DNA from 3 places in the Lysobacter sp. 5GHs7-4 genome. Region 3 is predicted to be linked to each of the others. Evidence: predicted binding sites of a transcription regulator. Region 3 holds the regulator's gene; each other region holds the start of a gene.
The links. The regulator HrcA, encoded in region 3, represses chaperone genes, less so after heat shock. The targets are predictions, from matches to a motif close to TTNGCACTCNNNNNNNNNGAGTGCNAA.
Positions count from the first base shown of each region.

Region 1 (2,268 bases), 1.9 Mb from region 3:
CGAGCGCGGCTTCGACGATATGGCGGCCAAGGCCGCGGGAACTGCCGGTGACCAACCAGACTTGAGAGGACATGAGCGGGTACCTGATGGGAGTAGGGGAGAAAAACGTATTTGAGTGCTTAATCACTCATTAAATCGGACAAATAAACACGGCGCGTCGGCGCCGATCAGTGCGAGGTGGCGTTCCAGAACGCTTCGAAACCCGAATCGATGTAGCGCTGCGCGTGTTCCGGTTCGCGCGCGGCGAATTCCATGGTGGTGTCGGCCAGGGCCGCCATGATCGCGGACACGAACGGCTGCGGCAGGCCGCGCAGCGTGCCTTCCGCGGTGCTTTCCTGCAGCAGCGCGCCGAGCTGCGCGAACAGCTGCGCCGCCTCGGCGCGGGTCTGCTCGGTCACGCGTTCGCTGGCGCCCAGTTGCGCGATCGCCTTGCGCTTGGCCGGATGGCGCACGCCCCAGCCGACGTAGTTGCAGAACGCATGGCGCATGCGCTCCTTCAACGCCGCCTCGCGCGGATAGGTGGCCAGCATGATGCCGTGCAGTTCGGTCTTGATCTCCAGATACAGCTGGTTGAACAGCTCGTCCTTGGTGCTGAAGTAGGTGAACAAGGTGCCCTCGGCCACGCCCGCGCGCTGGGCGATCTTCGACGTCGGCGCGCTCGCGCCCTGCTCGGCGATCGCCTGGATGGCGGCGGCGAGGATGGCGTTGCGTTTGTCTTCGCTCTTGGGGCGGGCCATGGCGCGGCATGTAATTGAGTGCGTACTCAATCATATTGGGCGATGATGGCCCGACGCAAGACCGGACCGACCAACGGCGCGACCGCCTACCCCTGCCGAAAGAGGGGGCTTGTGCCCGTGCCGGCCGGCCCCAGCTCGCTATAGGGCCCGTTCACGTACCTCGCCGTGCCCGCGGCGGTGTTCACCCTTCGGATACCCCAGGTGTGATTTGATAAGCAGCTGATTTTTATAGTTAATTTTTCATAGTTGGGGCGAGTGTCCAAGGCCCGGTCGATACCGGCGCGGGGTCTGGATTCGTTCTATCCACGCAACACTGCGGAACTTCCGGGGTCTTTAGCAGTCTTAGACCCCGACTGCTAAGATGGCTGCCATGACCCAGATCACTCTCTCCAACGCCCTAGTCGCCAACAACCTGCCTGTGCCCAGCGCGCTCGGTTCGCTGGACGCGTACATCGGCGCGGTGCACCGCATCCCGGTGCTCACCGTCGAGGACGAGCAGACCCTGGCGCGCCGCTTCCGCGACGAAGAAGACCTCGACGCCGCCCGCGAGCTGGTGCATTCGCACCTGCGTTTCGTGGTGCACGTCGCCCGTGGCTATAACGGTTACGGCCTGCAGATCGGCGACCTGATCCAGGAAGGCAACATCGGCCTGATGAAGGCCGTGAAGCGCTTCGACCCGGAGCAGGGCGTGCGCCTGGTTTCGTTCGCGGTGCACTGGATCCGCGCCGAGATGCACGAGTTCATTCTCAAGAACTGGCGCATCGTCAAGGTCGCGACCACCAAGGCGCAGCGCAAGCTGTTCTTCAACCTGCGCAAGAGCAAGAAGCGCCTGGGTTGGATGAACGCCGAGGAAGTCAGCCAGGTCGCCAAGGATCTCAATGTCTCCGAGCGCGAAGTGCTGGAGATGGAATCGCGCCTGTCCGGACGCGACGTCGGTTTCGACGCGCCGTCCGACGAGGACGACGACCACGCGCCGCCGTCGCCGGCCGCGTACCTGCGCGCGCACGACGAAGACCCGTCGCAGAGCTACGAGCGCGAGGACGAGGAAGACAACCAGCTCGCCCTGCTGCGCGAAGGCCTGTCGGGTCTGGACGAGCGCTCGCGCGATATCGTCAAGCGCCGCTGGCTGGACGCCGACAGCAAGATCACGCTGCAGGAGCTGGCCGACGAGTACGGCGTCAGCGCCGAGCGCATCCGCCAGATCGAAGCCAACGCGCTGAAGAAGATGCGGGCGCTGTTCGCGGCCTGATCCGCACGCGCAAGCTGCAAGCATCGAATGGCCCGGGAAACCGGGCCATTCGCGTTGTGGGTCGGGGTTTTCTGCTGTTGTATGGGTTTCGTCGCTGCGCGCCTGAGTCGCCGTCCGCAACTCCATCGTTCGCAGCGCCGTCACTCCCAATGCCGTCATTCGCGGTGACGTTACTCGCAACGCCGTCATTCGCAATGCCGTCATTCCGGCGAAAGCCGGAACCCATCTTGATCTTGCTCCGGCTGACGCCACGCGCCGTGGCGTTGCGGAACGTCAAAATGG
Region 1 is NZ_CP089924.1:4,682,048-4,684,315, reverse strand. It holds gene LVB77_RS21145 (SDR family NAD(P)-dependent oxidoreductase) at 1-73, opposite strand, end outside; gene LVB77_RS21140 (TetR/AcrR family transcriptional regulator) at 168-737, opposite strand; gene rpoH (RNA polymerase sigma factor RpoH) at 1,108-1,986, shown strand.
Region 1: the regulator HrcA is predicted to act here: its motif matches at 1,071-1,097, upstream of rpoH (RNA polymerase sigma factor RpoH).

Region 2 (2,268 bases), 1.7 Mb from region 3:
TCTTCCACGGTGATCACGCCTTCCTTGCCGACCTTGTCCATCGCCTGGGCGATCAGGTCGCCGATGTCGGCGTCGGAGTTGGCCGAGATCGCGCCGACCTGGGCGATTTCCTTGCTGGTCGAGGACGGCTTGGAGATCTTCTTCAGCTCTTCGACGGCGCCGACCACGGCCTTGTCGATGCCGCGCTTGAGGTCCATCGGGTTCATGCCGGCGGCGACCGCCTTCATGCCCTCGCGGATCAGCGCCTGGGCCAGCACGGTCGCGGTGGTGGTGCCGTCGCCGGCGTTGTCGGAGGTCTTGGAAGCGACTTCCTTGACCATCTGCGCGCCCATGTTCTCGAACTTGTCGGCCAGTTCGATCTCCTTGGCGACGGACACGCCGTCCTTGGTGATCGTCGGCGCGCCGAAGCTCTTCTCGAGCACGACGTTACGGCCCTTCGGGCCGAGGGTGGCCTTCACGGCATTGGCGAGCACGTTGACGCCGCGCACCATCTTGGCGCGTGCGTCCTCACCGAAACGAATTTCTTTGGCAGCCATTTTGAAACTCCGAAATTAGGGATTGGGAATGAGGAAGAGCGGAGGGCGTACGGGGCGGAATCGCAGCGCAAGCGCTACTCGAATCGCGTGGGCCCCGTCGCGGCGCTTAGCCGACGATCGCGAAAACGTCGTCTTCCTTGAGGATCTTGTATTCGATGCCGTCCTGCTTGTAGGAGCTGCCCGAGTACTGGCCGTAGATGACCTTGTCGCCGACCTTGAGCTTCGGTGCGCGCAGGCTGCCGTTGTCCAGCGCCTTGCCTTCGCCGATGGCGACGACTTCGCCCTTGGTCGACTTTTCCTTGGCGGCGTCCGGGATGATGATGCCGCCGGCGGAAATTTCGTCGGCTTCGATCGGCTTGACCACGACGCGGTCATAGAGCGGCTTGAGATTCATGACGACCTCTGTAAGTGACTGAATGGGTGGAGAAAGAACGTGAATTTTAGCAGTCGCCCCAGCAGAGTGCCAATGCCGGGGACAAAAACGCCCGGCGGACCGGGATAGCCAGGAGATGGGGCGGGGACGGGGCTTTTCAAGCGCCCGGCGAGCGACGGCGCCAGCGCGGCCTGCGGAGCCGTCCGGGATTCGGGGCCGGGGCGCCTGACGGGGCGGCCGTCGAGCGCGCGCCCAAGGCGCGGGAGTCGGCGGGTCGTGCGGGATCCGGAGGCTGCGCCGCCGGTGCGGGTTGGCGGTCGCCGCGGCTCACGCCGCTCCTACAGGCAGCAGGCGGGGACGCGTCGCGATCGGCGTGTCGCGATGGCGTGTCGAACGGCGCGGCCGCTCACGCCTTTACGCCACGACGACGCGGCCGGCGCGACCCTGCGAACAAGCGCGAATCGCGGCGTCGGAAAGGCATGGGGAGAAACGCCGCGATCCGCGTTATGCGCGGCGACGAAAACCAGGTGCGTGCAGGTGCGCCGCGTTGCGGCGGCACTGCGTTCGGATCGCCCAAAAGAAAAGAGCGCGTCCCGTGGAACGCGCTCTTTGGTGCGGAGATGGCCGTCCTCAGCATGGCGCGATCCTGCGCCCCTTCCCCCGAACCGACCTCGTGTCGTTTGCCGACGTCCTTGTTGGCGTGAGTGGATGTTGTTCACTCCACGTCACATTTTCTAGGTCCCCGGTCGCGAAATTTGCCGACTCCTGGTGGCATCGCGAAAGGCTGAACGCCGTCGCCATTGACTTTGAACCCCCCTTCGGGCTCAACTTGCTACCGAAAGCACACAAGGTATTCTCACTATCGGTCGCCTAGTGACCGGTGGTAGCAAATGGCTATTTTGTAGGCAAAAACCCCTCAACAAGGAGCGTAAGGATGACGCCACAACAACGGATTCGGCTCGCGCGGCGCCATGCAGGCATGTCGCAAGCGGCCCTGGGCGCGGCGGTGGGCGTGCAGCGCAGCGCGGTCGGGCACTGGGAAAGCGCACAGGGCAAGTTCCCCAGCGTGGCCCATCTGCGCGAGGTCGCGCTGATCACGGGCGTGCAGTTCGAATGGCTGGCCACAGGGCGCGGCAAGATGAATTTGTCGGCGGACACCGAGATGGATTCGGTGGCCGCGGCCGAGGCCCTGCTGGTCGACGATCCCTTGGAACTGCGCTTGATCGTGGCCTTCCGCGACACCCCGACCAAGTCCAAGGCGCCGCTGGTGGAAATCGCCGAACAGCTGGCCGAGCTGCGCACCGGCCGCCCGCGCGCCACCCTCACCAAGGGCAGCCGCGTGGTGCTGTGAACGACCGC
Region 2 is NZ_CP089924.1:1,119,087-1,121,354, reverse strand. It holds gene groL (chaperonin GroEL) at 1-536, opposite strand, end outside; gene LVB77_RS04865 (co-chaperone GroES) at 643-930, opposite strand; gene LVB77_RS04860 (helix-turn-helix domain-containing protein) at 1,844-2,260, shown strand.
Region 2: the regulator HrcA is predicted to act here: its motif matches at 977-1,003, upstream of LVB77_RS04865 (co-chaperone GroES).

Region 3 (2,268 bases):
GCAGCCAGGCGGCGGCCGGGGCTGCGTCGTCCAGCGAGAAGTCGGCGACCAGCTCGGCGCGGTCGGCGCCGTGGCGGACCACGCCGCTGTCGGCGCGCAGGCCGCTGATCAGGCCCAGGGCGTCGACCAGCAGCGACTTGCCGGCGCCGGTCTCGCCGGAGATCACGGTCAGGCCGGGGCCGAACGCGAGTTCGGCGGCGCTGACCACGACGAAATGCTTGAGGGAAAGATGAGTGAGCATGCGTTGGGGGTGTGCTGGAGCCGCGATTGTGCCGGGTCGGGCATGACCGGGCTAGCAGGGAATGCCGCCAATCTGTGTCGGAATAGTCTCCAAGGCTGAGATTGGACCGAGACCGGCGTGGGCCTCCGGTAACCGCGCCCCGCCTTTTTGTGGGAGCGGCGTCCCACGGGGATTTACTTCGGTCATAGGCCGCGATGCCGTAGCGACGATCTGCAGGGAAGGCATCGCCCGCCGCAGCCGTCCCGTAACGCGCCTGGCCCCCGAAACCGCGCCGCGCCGCTTGCGCCCGCCGCCGTGCGCGCTTATATCCACTGCCATGAATCGCCGCACTTCCGACCCCAGCCTGGACCCGCGTGCGCGCCAGTTGCTGCGCACGCTGATCGGGCGCTACATCCACAGCGGCGAACCGGTGGGCTCGCAGACGCTGGCGCGGCACGCGGGCCTGGACGTGAGCGCGGCCACGATCCGCAACATCCTGTCCGACCTGGAGGATGCCGGCCTGCTCAGCGCGCCGCACACCTCGGCCGGGCGCATCCCGACCGCGCAGGGCTATCGCCTGTTCGTGGATTCGTTGCTGCAGGTGCGGCCGCTGCCGGACGGCGACCTGGCGCGCCTGCGCAACGAGCTGCCGACCGGATCGGGCACCCAGGCCCTGCTGGGCAGCGCCTCGGAGCTGTTGTCGGCGATGACCCATTTCGTCGGCGTGGTCAGCGTGCCCAAGCGCGAGCAGTTCGCGTTCCGGCGCATCGACTTCGTGCCGCTGGACGCGCAGCGCGTGCTGGCGATCCTGGTGTTCGCCGATCACGACGTGCAGAACCGCATCATCCAGACCCGGCGCCCGTTCGACGCCAGCGAGCTGGAGCGGGTCGCCAATTACCTCAACAGCCATTTCGCCGGCCGCCCGGTCGCCGACATCCGCGCGACCCTGCTGCGCGAGCTGCGCAGCGCGCAGTCGGAGATGGCGGCGCTGCTGGCGCAGTCGGTGGAACTGGCCGAACAGGCGCTGGCGCCGGACCGCGACGACGACATGGTGCTGGCCGGCCAGACCCGGCTGATGGGCGTGCAGGAGCTGTCCGACGTGGAGCGCCTGCGCGAGCTGTTCGAGGCCTTCGCGCGCAAGCGCGAGATCCTGCAATTGCTGGAGCGGACCATCCATGCGCCGGGCGTGCGCATCTTCATCGGCGAGGAAACCGGGCTGGCGCCGCTGGAAGGCGTGTCGCTGGTGACCGCGCCGTACACCGCCGGCGGGCAGGTGCTGGGCGTGCTGGGCGTGATCGGCCCGACCCGCATGGCCTACGACCGGGTGATCCCGGTGGTGCAGGCGGCGGCCGATGCGCTGGGGGATGCGTTCAAGCCTGAGGTTTGAGCGGCCAGCTTTCTGTGGGAGCGGCGTAAGCCGCGATCGCGAAAGCCGGCGCCCGGCGTCAGCCCGCTGCGGACGTAACCCGGCCGCCCACGCCCATCGCTCCGGCATCGCGGCTTACGCCGCTCCCACAGAAAGCGGATGCGGATTCGAGCCTGGGCGCCTGCTTTTGTGTAGGAGCGGCGTGAGCCGCGATGCCGGAGCGGTGGGGCGTCGTGTGTGGGGTTGTGCCCGAAGTCGGCTGGCGCCGGGCGCCGGTTTTCGCGGTCGCGGCTTACGCCGCTCCTGCAGGGAGCAACGGCGGATATGCAGGCTGGACGTGCCGCTCCGCAGGGCGTTGATGGCGCGGACATCGGTGCGGGGATCGGGCTATTCGGCCGGTGTGGGTGCCCATCGTCCCAAAATTGGCGTCGAACGGCGGCGCTCGCGGCGGTTGGCGCACGATCGCCGTAGATCGCGGCACTTCGGCCGGGCCGGCGCACTTGAACGGTCCCGGCACGGCCCCAATAGCTGGCCCTGTCGCGGACGTACCGCCAGGACCCACCCAGCATGAACCAGCACGACCCGAATTCCGAACTCCCCCTCGACGCGCAGGACCCGGCCGCGGCCGCCGCGCCGAACGAGGCCGAGACCCTGCGCGCCGAACTGGCCCAGGTCCGCGAAG
Region 3 is NZ_CP089924.1:2,823,778-2,826,045, reverse strand. It holds gene recN (DNA repair protein RecN) at 1-241, opposite strand, end outside; gene hrcA (heat-inducible transcriptional repressor HrcA) at 558-1,607, shown strand; gene grpE (nucleotide exchange factor GrpE) at 2,154-2,268, shown strand, end outside.